2 regions of the Bradyrhizobium sp. AZCC 2176 genome follow, and region 1 is predicted to be linked to the other one. Evidence: riboswitches for the same ligand, from Rfam matches in the RefSeq annotation. Region 1 holds a riboswitch; the other holds the start of a gene.
The links. Region 1 has a riboswitch for cobalamin ahead of V1288_RS06230 (ribonucleoside-diphosphate reductase subunit alpha). Riboswitches for the same ligand answer to the same signal wherever they lie in the genome.
Positions count from the first base shown of each region.

Region 2: another riboswitch for cobalamin. It lies ahead of V1288_RS08750 (TonB-dependent receptor); the one in region 1 lies ahead of V1288_RS06230 (ribonucleoside-diphosphate reductase subunit alpha).

Region 1 covers NZ_JAZHRX010000001.1:1,382,947-1,390,417, forward strand. Annotated here, with positions in the region: gene V1288_RS06215 (sialate O-acetylesterase) at 1-139, shown strand, start outside; gene V1288_RS06220 (hypothetical protein) at 136-504, opposite strand; gene V1288_RS06225 (ribonucleotide-diphosphate reductase subunit beta) at 534-1,664, opposite strand; gene V1288_RS06230 (ribonucleoside-diphosphate reductase subunit alpha) at 1,690-4,605, opposite strand; cobalamin riboswitch at 4,722-4,940, opposite strand; gene V1288_RS06235 (short-chain fatty acyl-CoA regulator family protein) at 5,087-6,508, opposite strand; gene V1288_RS06240 (acyl-CoA thioesterase) at 6,643-7,074, shown strand; gene V1288_RS06245 (MmgE/PrpD family protein) at 7,071-7,471, shown strand, end outside.
Region 2 covers NZ_JAZHRX010000001.1:1,902,032-1,909,502, forward strand. Annotated here, with positions in the region: gene soxB (thiosulfohydrolase SoxB) at 1-645, shown strand, start outside; gene V1288_RS08725 (DsrE family protein) at 642-1,103, shown strand; gene V1288_RS08730 (MBL fold metallo-hydrolase) at 1,369-2,409, shown strand; gene V1288_RS08735 (ABC transporter substrate-binding protein) at 2,520-3,356, opposite strand; gene V1288_RS08740 (ABC transporter ATP-binding protein) at 3,356-4,138, opposite strand; gene V1288_RS08745 (FecCD family ABC transporter permease) at 4,135-5,178, opposite strand; cobalamin riboswitch at 5,324-5,522, shown strand; gene V1288_RS08750 (TonB-dependent receptor) at 5,636-7,471, shown strand, end outside.

The sequences.
Region 1 (7,471 bases):
GATCGATCGCGCCCTGAACATCCATCAGGGGCCCGATACTGACACGATCGGAAATGAGGGACGCAGTCCTGATGGTTGCCACATGAACGAGGCAGGCACGCTTGCGAACGCTGCCCTGTGGGCGGCGTTCATGAATTAGCAAGCGGTGATTTCCGGCGCTGGCGCGCGACATCTCCTCTTCACCTCGCGCCAATCACGCGCTGGCCGTAACCAGTTTTGGCGCCGGCTCATGCCGCCACAGGGACCGGCGCGGCGCAAGATCAGCGCGACCACCACCAGCGTGGCGCCAAGGCCGGTCGGAATACCGGTGAACATGTAGCAGACGATGAGGGCGACGACGGCGCCCAGCGCCGGCAGCTCATAGGCGCGAAAGCCGGTCTTCAGTCCGGTGCGGACCAGGAAACCAATCGGAATCGCCAGCACCATCATGTCGTACATGAACAAATAGGGCATGGTCAGCAGCGTACCGGCGGCAAGGGCCGCGGCCTTCAGCGTGTAGGGCACGCGGCTTCGCCAACCCCTACTCTCAACCCCTACTCCCAGCTCAGCGCCCCGCCGTTCTGATATTCGATCACCCGCGTCTCGAAGAAGTTCTTCTCCTTCTTCAGGTCCATCGCCTCCGACATCCATGGAAACGGATTTTCGGTTTCGTCGAACACCCGCTGTAGCCCAAGCTGCGCACAGCGGCGGTTGGCGATGAAGTGCATGTAGCTCTCGCACAGCGCTGCGTTCAGCCCGAGGAAGCCGCGCGGCATGGTGTCCCGCCCATAGGCCGCTTCCAGTTCAGCCGCCTCGCGCACCATGGCGCGGACTTCGTCCTGAAAGGCTTTGGTCCACAAATGCGGATTCTCGATCTTGATCTGGTTGATGACATCGATCCCGAAGTTCAGATGAATCGATTCGTCGCGCAGGATGTATTGATACTGCTCGGCAATACCTACCATCTTGTTGCGGCGGCCGAGCGAGAGGATCTGGGCGAATCCCGTATAGAACCACATGCCCTCGAAGATGACATAGAAGGCGACGAGGTCGCGCAGGAACGCCTGGTCGGCTTCCGGTGTCCCGGTCCTGAAGTCCGGGTCATCGAGGTGCTGGGTATGTTTCAGCGCCCACGCCGCCTTGTCGGTGATCGAGGGCACCTCGCGATACATGTTGAACAACTCGCCCTCGTCGAGGCCAAGGCTTTCGACGACGTACTGGAAGGTGTGGGTGTGAACGGCCTCCTCGAAGGATTGCCGCAGCAGATACTGCCGGCACTCCGGATTGGTCAGATGGCGATAGATCGCCAGCACGATGTTGTTGGCGACGAGGCTTTCGGAGGCCGCGAAGAAGCCGAGGTTGCGCTTGATGGCGCGGCGCTCGTCTTCCGTCAGCCCATCACGCGACTTCCACAGCGCGATGTCGGCCTGCATCGAGACTTCGGTCGGCATCCAGTGATTGTTGCAGCCGGCGAGGTATTTCTCCCATGCCCATTTGTATTTCAGCGGCAGCAATTGATTGACGTCGGCGCGGCAGTTGATCATCCGCTTGTCGTCCACGGACACCCGTCCGCCGCCGCGGTCGATGGTGCCGAGGCCGGTTTGATCGGCCGCGACATTGGTTTGCGCCACCAAGGGAGGCGGCATCCGGCGCGGGGGTGCAGTGGGTTCGGACCAGTCGAGCATTATCGTTTCCTTGCTTCTTGTCTGCTTACTGGCAGGCTTCGCATTCGGGATTGTCGATGGAGCACGCCACAGCGCCGGACAGGTCAGGCGCCGTGATGCCGGATGGGACGATGATCGGCGCGGCGGCCGACACCACAGGCGCAGCCGCAACGGCGTTGAGCTTGCCGTCGGTGCCCCGGAGCGTGGACTTTTCGACATGCGTCGCGCTGCGCGAGCGCAAGTAGTAAGTCGTCTTCAGGCCCCGTGCCCAAGCCAGGCGATAGAGCGCATCGAGCTTCTTGCCGCTGGGGTTGGCGATATAGAGGTTGAGCGACTGCGACTGGTCGATCCATTTCTGCCGCCGGGAGGCCGCCTCGATCAGCCAGGCGCTGTCGATCTCGAAGGCGGTCGCATAGAGCGCCTTGAGGTCATCAGGAATGCGATCGATGGCGCCAACGCTGCCGTCGAAATATTTGAGGTCGTTGACCATCACCTCGTCCCACAGCCCGCGCGCCTTGAGGTCGCGCACCAAAAACTCGTTCACCACGGTGAAGTCGCCGGACATGTTGGATTTGACATAGAGGTTCTGGTAGGCGGGCTCGATCGACTGCGCTACGCCGCAGATGTTCGAAATGGTCGCCGTCGGCGCGATCGCCATCACGTTCGAATTGCGCATGCCGGTCGATTTGACGCGCTCGCGCAGGCGATCCCAGTCGAGCGTCACGCCGCGGTCCATCGCGAGGCCGCCGCGGGCTTCCGCCACTAGCTCGATCGAATCGATCGGCAGAATGCCCCGGCTCCACAGCGAACCGTCGAACGACGGATAGCGTCCGCGCTCGGCCGCCAGATCGACCGAGGCCGCGATCGCATAATAGGAAATCATCTCCATGCTGGTATCGGCGAAGGCAACCGCCGCATCGGAAGCCATCGCTATCCGCAACGCCTGCAGCGCATCCTGGAAGCCCATCAGCCCGAGGCCGACCGGACGGTGCCGCAGGTTCGAGCGGCGCGCTTCCGGGATGGTGTAGAAATTGATGTCGATGACGTTGTCGAGCATCCGCATCGCGATCGTCACGCTGCGCTTCAGCCGCGGCTCATCCAGCCGCCCTTCCTTCACATGGTTGAGCAGATTGATCGAGCCGAGATTGCAGACGGCGGTCTCGTCGTCGGATGTATTGAGCGTAATCTCGGTACAGAGATTCGAGGAATGAATCACGCCGGCATGGCGCTGCGGCGAGCGCAGATTACAGGGGTCCTTGAACGTGATCCAGGGATGTCCGGTCTCGAACAGCATGGTCAGCATCTTGCGCCACAAATCCGTGGCGCGAACCTGCTTGAACACGCGGATTTCGCCGCGCGCCGCCTTGGCCTCATAGAACGCGTAACGCTCGGCGAACGCCTTGCCGTAGAGGTCGTGCAGATCAGGCGTCTCGTCCGGCGAGAACAGCGTCCATTCGCCGTCCGCCTCGACACGCTGCATGAACAGGTCGGGCACCCAGTTCGCGGTATTCATGTCGTGGGTGCGGCGGCGGTCGTCGCCGGTGTTCTTGCGCAGGTCGAGGAACTCCTCGATGTCGACATGCCAGGTTTCGAGATAGGCGCAGACCGCGCCTTTACGCTTGCCGCCCTGGTTGACGGCGATCGCGGTGTCGTTCGCAACTTTGAGGAACGGCACCACGCCCTGGCTCTCGCCATTGGTGCCCTTGATGTGCGCGCCAAGCCCGCGCACGCGGGTCCAGTCGTTGCCGAGCCCGCCGGAATATTTTGCCAGCAACGCATTGTCCTTGACCGACTTGAAGATGCCGTCGAGATCGTCGGCAACGGTGGTAAGGAAGCAGGACGACAATTGCGGCCGCAGCGTGCCCGAATTGAACAGCGTCGGCGTCGAGGCCATGAAGTCGAACGACGACAGCAGATCGTAGAACTCGATGGCGCGTGCCTCGCGGTCGATCTCGCGCAGCGCCAGCCCCATGGCGACGCGCATGAAGAACGCCTGCGGCAGTTCGATGCGGTTGCCGCGCTCATGCAGGAAATAGCGGTCGTACAGCGTTTGCAACCCCAGGAACTGGAACGCCAGATCCCGTTCCGGCTTCAGCGCCGCTGCGAGTTTCTTCAGGTCGAAGCGCGCCAGATCGGGATCGAGCAGTTCGGCCTTGATGCCGGTCTTGATGTAGGCGGGAAAGTATTCGCCGTAACGCACGGCCATATCGGCCTGCGAGGCGCTGGTCGGCACCCCCTCCACAAACGACAGCACCTCGGTGCGCAGCTTGTCGAGCAAAAGCCGCGCGCTGACATAGGCGTAGTTCGGCTCCTGCTCCACCAACGTTCGCGCGGCCATGACAGATGCCAGCGCCAGTTCGCCCTCGCCGATGCCGTCGTAGAGATTGCGCTGCGTCTCAGTGAGCACGGTCGCGGCGATGACACCCTCAAGGCCGGCGCAGGCCTCCTCGATGATCAGCGTCAGGCGCGCGATATCGAGCGGAACCTGCACGCCGCTGGCCAGCGCGACGCGCAGCGCAGGCTCCCCCGACGGCTGGGCGTTGGCCGCTTCCTGCCTGGCGCGTTGTCGCGTGCGCTCCTCGCGATACAGCACATAGGCGCGCGCGACCTTGTGGTGCTCGCTGCGCATCAAGGCGAGTTCGACCTGGTCCTGTACGTCCTCGATATGAAAGGTGCGGCCCTCGCTCATCCGGCGCGACAGCGCGCCGACGACTTCGGCGGTCAGTTGCTCAACGATTTCATGCACGCGGCGGGAAGCCGCCGCGCCGTGCCCCTCGACCGCGAGGAACGCCTTGGTCATCGCGACCGAAATCTTGCTGGCGTCGAATTTCGAAACCGTGCCGTTGCGGCGGATCACCTGCATCGGCAGCGCACTTGCCGGCGACGCCGACGATTCGGTGCGCAACGCGAGAAAGGGAGCAGCTTTGGCTTCGGGAGAAACGAGTTGAGAAGATTGCGACATCGGCAGACCCCGTGGTGTTGTTGGGGCTGGATGTCTTGAGGCGACGCTGCATAGGATGCCCGGCGCAAGGCACGGGCATGAATCTGCGAGCGACCGCCGGGACACCCCGCCCGTGGACGTTTTTCGGTGTCGCGGCAGGTCTCCTGGCTCGCAGGTCAGCGTTGCACCCCGTCTTCCCAATGCGTGGCCGCATCAGTGACGTGAAAAATCGGGAGCAACTCACTGCTTACAGTTGCGGGGGCAGCGCCGGATTCTCGCAAAAACGCGCGATACACCGGCTTCCCTCTTAGCCACCAAATCTTGCGATCTGGCAGGCCGCGACGCCTATATCTGGTACCATTCGTAGCAAAGTGTCAATGGGGCGCGGGAGACCGATGCCCGCAATTTCCAAAAAATTTCCGCAGGAGGGGTGGGAAACACGAAAAAGCCGATTCTTTCTCCGCGTGAAAGCCGTTTTCCCCGATATTCCGGCCACGTCGGATCACGACGTGGCATAGGGCGCGAATCGGGATCGCGTCTCGTCGATTCGAAGGGCCCGGCCGGCCGGGGGAAACGCGCGCTGCGGACAATCCGGTCGTTCGCACACCTTGCAGCCCATGCCGATCGGCGTCGCCAGCGACGGATCGATCTTGAGGCCCTGCGAATAGACGATTCGGTCCGCATGGCGAACATCGCATCCCAGGGCGACCGCAAACGTCTTGGCGGGCGCTCCGTAGCCTCCGCTGCCGTGCGACACCGTCCGGGCAACCCAGAGATAGGTTCGCTCATCGGGCATCCGCGCCACCTGCGTCAGGATACGCCCCGGGTTGGCGAAGGCCTCATAGACGTTCCACAGCGGACAGGTCCCGCCGACCCGCGAAAAATGGAAATCGGTCGCCGACTGGCGTTTCGATATGTTTCCGGCGCGATCGACGCGGATGAAGAAGAACGGCACGCCGCGCGCATTATGGCGCTGCAAGGTACTCAGCCGGTGACAGATCGTTTCAAAGCCCACGCCGAACCGGTGACTGAGCAATTCGATGTCGTAGCGGCGCCGCTCCGCCTCGGCCAGGAAAACGGCGTAAGGCAAGATCAGCGCACCGGCGAAATAGTTTGCTAGCCCGATGCGGGCGAGGCCGCGCGATTCGTCGCTGGTGAATTTTGCCTTGTCGACGATTGCGCGGATCGCCTCGTCCAGTTCCAGAATGGCAATCTGCGTTGCGAGCTGAAACGCCTGCTGGCCCGGATCAAGGCTTGGCGACAGTCGTAGCGTTCGCGTGCGGCCATCGAACAGACGCTGCGTTCCCGATCCCAGCTCGCCGCTCGCGTCGATCAGGACAGTCACGCCGTGATGGCTTTCGAGATACGACACCAGGCCCGGCGTCATCCGCCCGATCGGTAACCCCATCCGGCCGGCGATCGCCTCCGCCGCGTCGTCGAGCTCAGCAATATAGTTGTGCTGCAGATAGAAGAAGTCGCGGACTTCCTCGAACGGCGTGGTCGGCAGAACCGCCGCTGCGGCCTGACGGTCCTCGCCGAGCCGCGCGGAGATGGCCGCATATTGCTCGGTGGCATGGCGATACTTCTGGTTGAGATTGACCAGCGCGCGCCCGACCGCAGGCATGTTCTGCGCGAGTTCACGAAGTTCGGCGATAGCAATCGTCTCTCCCAATGCAGGATCCGCCAGCGCTTCGCGAAGGTCCGAGATCAAGCGCGCTTCGTCGCCCTCGGCGAACGACTGCACGTCCAGGCCGAACACCGAATTGAGCGCCAGCAGCACCGGCACGGTGAGCGGCCGCTGATTGTTTTCCAACTGGTTGAGGTAGCTCAGGGAGATCCCGAGCTTCCCGGCAAGTGCCGCCTGCGTCAGGCGCTGCTCCTCACGCAGCCTTTTCAGCCGCACGCCCATGAAGGTCTTTTTCATCGCATCACCTTCGCAACCTTTGCAAATAAACCGGCTCGTCTTCGCAAGACTATGCTTTTTCAGCCATTTCGATGGTGCACGTTTGTAGATATTGCGAAGTCGGTACGGAATAACAAGTCGTCCGGAGCAGGAAAATGCATTCAGTGGCGTCGCCAACCCTTAATCCCGACGAAACCCGGTTCGTGGAGATGGTGTTTCCGGAGCAGGCCAATCACTACGGCACGCTGTTCGGCGGCCATGCGCTGAGCCTGATGGGCAAGGCGGCATTCGTCACGGCCACGCGGCACGCGCGGCAGAGCGTCGTCATGGCGACCTCGGACAAGATCGAATTTCATGAGCCGATCCATGTCGGCGAACTCGTCGAGCTCGTTGCCCAGGTCGTACGGGTCGGCCGCAGTTCCATGACGGTTGCCGTCGACATGATCCGCGAAGACCTGATCAGCGGCAGGCGGAAATCCGCGGTGCGCGGAACGTTCGAGATGGTCGCGGTGAACGAATTCGGCCGTCCGGTCCCGATCACGCAACCAGCCATGACCGGTTCAATCCAGAAGGAAGCTGCGTCTTGAAACAGCATACCGTTCGTACTTTCAAATCGGCCGATCATCTGCCGCGCGCGGAGCAACTGGCCTGGAAGATCGCCGAGGTCGCCGCCGACCCGGTCGGGGTCGAGAGCGACGTGGTGGGGATGCTGGGCAACCGCATCATCGATAACGCCGCCGTTGCCGCCGCCTCGATCGCGCGGCGTCCTGTTGTCAGCGCGCGAGCGCAAGCCGAGACGCATCCGTTCCAGCCGGGAGCCACCGTGTTCGGGTTGACGCGGTCGCAGCGGATTTCGCCGGAATGGGCCGCCTGGGCCAACGGCGTCGCCGTCCGCGAACTCGATTTCCACGACACGTTCCTGGCGGCGGACTATTCGCATCCCGGCGACAACATTCCGCCGGTGCTGGCTGTCGCCCAGCATTG
Region 2 (7,471 bases), 520 kb from region 1:
CCCGATCCGGCGATGCAGGCGCTGATCGACAAGGCCCGCGAGCCGCATGCGGCTGCCCTGAGCGAGAAGGTTGGGTCTGCCGATCGCCTGCTCTATCGCCGCGGCAATTTCAGCGGCAGCATGGACCAGTTGATCTGCGATGCGCTACGCGACGAACTGAACGCCGAGATCGCGCTGTCGCCGGGATTTCGCTGGGGCACCACCGCACTGGCAGGCCAGCCGCTGACGATGGAGGACGTGATGGCGCAGACCGCCGTCACTTATCCCGAGACCTACATCCAGACCATGACCGGCGGCCAGATCAAGGACGTGCTGGAAGACATCTGCGACAATCTCTTCAACACCGATCCCTATTACCAACAGGGCGGCGACATGGTCCGCGTCGGCGGCCTCGCCTACACCTGCACGCCGGCCGAATCCGTGGGCAAGCGGATTTCCGATCTGAAGCTCGACAGCGGCCACGCGCTGCAAGCCGGCAAGCGCTACAAGGTGGCGGGCTGGGCCTCGGTCAACGAACAGAGCGGCGCGCCGGTCTGGGATGTCGTCGCCAGACATCTGCAGTCGGGCAAGCCGCCCAACAGGGCCGCGCCGGGCGTCACGCTGAAAGGCGTTGAAGATAATCCGGGCATTGCAGGACAGGGATGAACGGTTTTTCGACCATCATTCGCGCCATGCTGGCGGCAGCGCTGATCGCAGTCGCCACGTCCGATGCTCGCACCCAGCAGGTGCCGCTGCAGGACAAGCCGTTTGCCGAGCACAAGATCGTGCTGCAGCTCTCCGACAATGACCCGCGGAAACAGGGCCTCGTGCTCAGCGTCGCCAGCAACCTGATGAAGCATTACGATCCCGACAAGGTCGCGATCGAGGTCGTGGCGTTCGGTCCCGGCATCGATCTGCTGCGCCCGGAAAACCCCAACCGCAAGATGGTCGAGAGCCTGGCGGCGCAGGGCGCGCGTTTCGATATCTGCCTCAACACCGTCGATACGCTCGAACGTGAAGCGGGCAAGCGGCCGGAGTTCATCGCCGCGGCAACGCCGGTGCAGGTCGGCGTGGCGCAGATTCTGTTTCTGACCGAGAACGGGTATACGCTGGTGCGACCGTGAGGACGCGGGATTTCAATTCTGCCTGATGCCACCATCGTACCGTCAGGCGTGGTACAATCGATGGGAATTGCAGGAGCAGGGCCGGAGCAACGTCCGGCCCCAGGGTCATTTCCGATCCGTCATCTCAGGAATAAGCGCAATTGCGCTTATTCCGAAGGCGCTCGCGTAGCGAGCCCCGAAGGATAGACGGCCGGGCTGTCGCCCTTCGAGACGGTCGCGTTGCGGTCTCTTCAGGGTGACGGGAGCTAGTCTAGGGAAATCAGCCATGATCTTTCGTCAACTCTTCGACAGCGTTTCAGGCACCTATAGCTATCTGCTGGCCAGTCGCGCCGGCGGCGAGGCGTTGATCCTCGACCCCGTGCTGGAGAAAGCCGACCGCTACTGCCAGCTCCTGCGCGAACTCGATCTGCGGCTGGTGAAGGCGGTCGACACCCATCTGCACGCCGACCACGTCACCGGCCTCGGTGAACTGCGCGACCGCACCCAGTGCATCACCATCATGGGCGAGCAGAGCAAGGCCGACGTGGTGTCGATGCGGGTCTCCGATGGCGACAAGGTGATGGTCGAGGGCCTGAGCCTCGACGTCATGTACACGCCTGGCCACACCGATGACTCCTACTCTTATCTGATGGGCGACCGCGTCTTCACAGGCGATACGCTGCTGATCCGCGGCACCGGCCGCACCGATTTCCAGAACGGCTCTTCGCGCGCGCAGTACGAATCGATCTTCAACCGGCTGCTGAAACTGCCGGATGAAACCATGGTATTCCCCGCCCACGACTACAAGGGCGACACGGTTTCCACCATCGGCGAGGAGCGGCGTTACAATCCGCGGCTGCAGGTGCGCTCGGTCGATGAATATATCGAGCTGATGGCCAATCTGAAGCTGCCGAACCCGAAGATGATGGACGTCGCGGTGCCCGCCAACATGCATGTCGGCCTGCACCAGGAAGAGCTTGCCAAACAGGGGCTCGCGCTCTCCGCGCGCGACGCCATCAACAGCCTCGGCCGGCCCGACATCCTGCTGGTCGATCTGCGCGAAACCAGCGAGCGCGCCAAGCACGGCACGATCTCGGGCGCGCTGCATGCGCCCTACCCCGGTATCGCCGAGAGCCTCAAGCCGGGCGGCATGCTGCGCGAAGTCGCCGCCGCCACCGGCCGCCGCGTGGTGTTCTTCTGCGCCTTCGGCGAACGTTCCGCGATGGCGGTGACCGCCGCGAAGCGCGCAGGGCTAGCCAACACCGCGCACATCGAAGGCGGTATCGATGCGTGGAAGAAGGTCGGCGGACCGGTGGTGATGGGGTGAGAAGTCCGTAGGGTGGGCAAAGGCGCGCTTGCGCCGTGCCCACCATCTATCAACACATTCGCTCTGGATGGTGGGCACGCTTCGCTTTGCCACCCTACGAAACTACGAATTTACTTCCCCACCCGCTTCACTTCCGCCGCCAGCGCATCCAGCGCATCCGCCAGCATGACGCCGCCGCACTCGGTCAGCCGTTCCGGAATCACGATGCGCTTTTCCGGCGGATAGAAGCGCTCCAACGCCGGGTGCAACAGAAATGCCTGGCCGTCGTCCTTCGCAGTGTCGCCGGCCTGCGAAACCACGATGAAGTCCGGCCGCAAGTTGACAATCGCCTCCAGCGAGGCGAATCCACCGAACGCAAAACCGAGATCGCCGGCCGCGCTGCGCAAGCCAATTTCGCCGAGCAGCGAACCGACAAAACTGTCGCTGCCCGCCACCCAACCACGCCGCGACAATGGCAGCACGCGATAGTGCTGTTCCGAGACCGCGCGGCGGGCGCGCGCCAGCGCCGCATCAAGCCGCGCGATTTCCGCGGCTGCGCGATCGGGATGTCCGGTGATATCGCCGGCCTCGCGGATCTGCTGCCGCGCTTCGTCGAGGGTTCGCGGCACGGCAAGCTCGGCAAGATGAAGTCCCTTGGCCTTCAACAGCTCCCGCGTCGATCGCTTGTCGAACGCACTTGCGACGACAATGTCGGGTCTGATCAGCAGAACGTCCTCGGCACCTCCGGACAAAACCGGATACCGGCTGATGTCGGCCGCCTGCGATTGCCACCCGTCCCGCGAAAACCGACTCAATCCCAGAATCTGTTCGGGATCGGCCAGCGTCAGCAGCAATTGGTCGGTGCAGACATTCATCGATACCAGGCGCGGCAGATTGGTTGCAAGCGCAGCGCCGCCCGGCAATGCGAGCGTCATCATCGCGACCAGAAATGCCAGCCGTCGTCGCATCAGATATCCGCCCAGGGGACGATGACGGCCTCGCGCTGGAATTCCGCGCGATAGGCCGAGATCCGGAACACATCGGCCATCACCTGCTCGGACAGCGCCACGGCCGGCGCGCCCTGCGACACCAGCCGGCCTTCGCGCAGCACCAGCACATGGTCGGCGAACCGCGCTGCGAGTCCCAGATCATGCGTCACGACAATGACGAGCACGCCCTTGTCGGCGGTCGCGCGCAAATTCTTCATGACGTCGATCTGGTGCCGAGGGTCGAGCGAGGCGGTCGGCTCGTCGGCCAGGATGACCGGCGCCTCCACCGCCAGCGCGCGGGCCAGCGCGACGCGGCTGCGCTCGCCGCCGGACAATTCCGTGACGCGGCGATCGCTGAACGCCATCACATCGACCGCCTGCATCGCGCGCAAAACCGCCTCCGCATCCCGAGGCGACAGCCGCGCCGGATCGGTGGCGCCGTGCGGGTAGCGGCCGAGCGCCACGATATCGCGGGCCGGTAGCGGCCAGTGCACGACATGGCCTTGCGGCAAATAGCCGAAGCGTTTTGCGCGCTCGCGCAGCGGCAGCGAAGCCAGCGCCTGGCTGCCGATTTCGATCTCGCCCTCGGACGGGATCAATCCCGCCAGCGCCCGCAACAGCGTGGTCTTGCCGGCGCCGTTCGGCCCGACCAGCGCCACCAGATGTCCCGGCGAGAGCGTCAGCGAAACGTCTTTCAGCACGACGCGACCGGCGAGCCGCACGCAGAGTCCCGTTGCGGTCAGCAGCGCCGCATCGCTCATGCGACACCTCCGCCGAGCGCGCGGCGTTCGCGCATGATCAGGTAGAGGAAGAACGGCACGCCGATGATCGAGGTCAGCACGCCGACCTTGATGTCGGAGGTCGAGGGAATGATGCGCACCGCGATGTCGGCCGCCAGCAGCAGCGCCGAGCCGGCGAGCGCGCTTGGCACCAATAGCCGACCCGGATCATGCCCGATCAGCGGCCGCATCAGATGCGGCGCGACCAGGCCTATGAACCCGATGGTGCCGGTGACGGCGACCGCGCCACCGACACCGAGCGCCACGCCCGAAATCACGAACAGCCGCAAACGTCCGACATCGACGCCGAGGCTTTGCGCGGTTTCTTCGCCGAGACTCAGCGCGCGAAACGCATGGCGCTGGCTGAACAGCATGATCGCGCCGGCGATGATGAACGGCAGCGCCAGCATCACGTGCTGAAAGCTGCGGTCCTCCAGCGAGCCGAGCAGCCAGAACGCGATCTCCAGGACCACAAAGGGGTTGCTAGAGAGGTTCATCACCAGCGCGGTGGCAGCCCCGGCAAAACTCGAAATCGCCAAGCCCGACAGGATGAGGATCAGCAGCCCGGCATTGCGGCCAGCGATGGTCAGCAGCACGAATACTGAAGCGAACGCCGCGATGATCGCCGCCACCGGCAGGGCATAGGAGCGCACATCGGCCAGCCCCAGCGCGATCACCAGCACCGCGCCGAACGCGGCGGATTGCGGCGCACCGAACAGCGAGGGCGAAGCCAGTGGGTTGCGCAGCAGGCCCTGCAGCGACGCGCCCGACAGCCCGAGAATGGCGCCGATCGCCAGCGCCAGCAGCGTCCGCGGCAGGCGGATCTCCCGCACAATCACCTGTGCCACGTCGCTGCCGCCGCCGAACAGCGCTTCCGCCGCCGCAAGCGGCGACAGCCGCACCGGGCCAATACCCAGCGAGATCAGCACCAGCAGCACAACGAGGGCGGCAAGCATTGTGGTCACGCCGATCCTCCGGCGCGCGGCATCCTCGTTGGTCACGGCAACGGTCTCAACACTCATCGATCGTCCTAAAGCAGTTTTACCCGCCCCGGTACAGGAGTTCAGGCAAGGAGCAGGCAGCGTGCTCATGCGGCAAAAATAGCGCACTCGTCCAGTGAGGAATGCTGTGGGCGCCCAAGGCGGATTGACTCGGACTTTGACAAACTTCTACCATAGTTCCGACGGTTCCCGCTTTGGGGATCAAAAGGGAATGCGGTGCGGGGAATCTCCCCAATTCCGCGGCTGCCCCCGCAACTGTAAGCGGCGAATCCTTCGTCATAGGCCACTGGGAATCTCGGTCCTGGGAAGGCGACGAAGGGTAACGACCCGCGAGCCAGGAGACCTGCCGTCAGCCGTGGTCACACGCGAAGATGTCGGTCGGGGAGTACAGGCATTAGCTTCACCTAAGCTGCTCAAAGCACATGGTGAGACTTGGTTCGCTGTGACGTGCCACTGACGTCATACCGAGGCTCTAACTATGTCTTCCACGCTAGCCACAACCATACAGCGGCGTCGCGCCATTCTGTTGGCTTCGACTTTTCTCATACCGGCTCTCTTGCTGGGCGTCTCTGCAGCGCATGCACAGCAAACCACATCGTCGGATGAGTTGCCGCCGATCGAGGTCAATCCGCCCGGCGACGCGAACCGGACCCGAGCCAAACCCGCCACCGACCAGACCTCGACCTCGCGCCGCATCGTGCCTCGCACATCTTCGAGGCCCGACCCCAACGCTGTTCCAGCGCCCGGCCCGGCGGCGGACTCGTTCTCGACCGGCGTAGGCGCTGTCCGGCAATTCAACGGCATCGTCGGCGCATCGACCGCGGTCATAACAGCGCAGGATATCGCGCGTTCGCCGGCCTACACCGTACAGGAAATCATCGCTCAGACACCGGGCGTGCAGCTAACGACCCTGTTTGGCGGCGTTAATGGCGCAAGGACCAGTGTCGACCTCCGTGGCTTCGGTGCGTTCGCCTCCTCCAATACCCTGCTCCTCATCAATGGACGCAGGGTCAATGACGTCGATATGCAAGGCGTGGATTTCTCGACCATTCCGCGCGATTCGATCGAGCGCATCGAAATCACCCGCGGCAACAGCGGCGCGGTACTGTACGGCGACAACGCCATCGGCGGCGTCATCAACATCGTCCTGAAGAACGGCGTCGGCGGCCCGCCCGTCGCGATCCGCGCCGAAGCCGGCGTCGGATCGTTCAACCAGCGGCAGGCCTCTGTTTCGGCCGCGACCAATTACGGACCGTGGTCGACGTCGTTCTACGGCAACGGCATCAAGTCCGACGGCTATCGGGTCAACAACGCCCTCGACCAGCGCAACGGCGTCGGCAATTTGAATTACACCACGCCCGGTCTCACCGCGTTCCTGACGCTCTCGGGCGACGATCAGAAGCTGGGTCTTCCCGGCGGCCGCACGGTTGATCCGGCGACCGGCCTGAACCAGCTCGTCACCGACCGCCGCGGCACCAATACCCCGTTCGACTACGCCAACCAGCAAGGCGCCAACGCCACTGCCGGCTTCACCAAGACCCTGACGAACGGCGTTGACCTCATCGTCGATGGCGGCGTGCGGGACAAGAAGCAGCAGGCCGGATTCTTCGGCCTGTTGCCAACGATCCCGTTCAACTATGTCGACAGCCATCTGCAGACGTGGTCGATCACGCCGCGCTTGAGCATCAAGAACGTGATCTTCGGAATGCCTTCGACCATCCTGACCGGCGTTGATTATTATGACGCGACCTATCACTCAGAGCGTCCGGTCGCCAAAGGCATGATTCCCATTCACACCTACGATTTGTCGCAGCAAACGCTCGCCGGGTACTTTCAGCAAACCATCGGACTGTTACCGACGACAGATTTTTCATACGGCGGCCGCCTTCAACGGACCACCCTGAAAGCCCGGGACATCCTTCAGAACGATCCGAACTGCGCGATTTTCTTCACGTGCAGCGCCCAGAACCTCCCGCTTGACAGCGAGGAAGGCCAATACGCACTGCATATCGGCGTCGAGCATCGCTTCAACAACGTCTTTTCGGTATTCGGTCGCGCCGCGCGCGCGTTCCGCACGCCGAACGTCGATGAAAGGCTCTCCTCGGGTCCCGCCTTCGATCCCTTCTTCAACGCGCTTCCCGGTGACTTCAGGCTGAAGACCCAGACCTCTCATGACATCGAGGGCGGCGTTCGCATCAAGTCTGGACCGCTCGAAGTTCAATCGAGCATCTACAACATGGACCTTGAGAACGAACTTCATTTCAACCCGGTACAGCGCTTCAACGTCAATCTCGACCCGACCCGCCGCTATGGC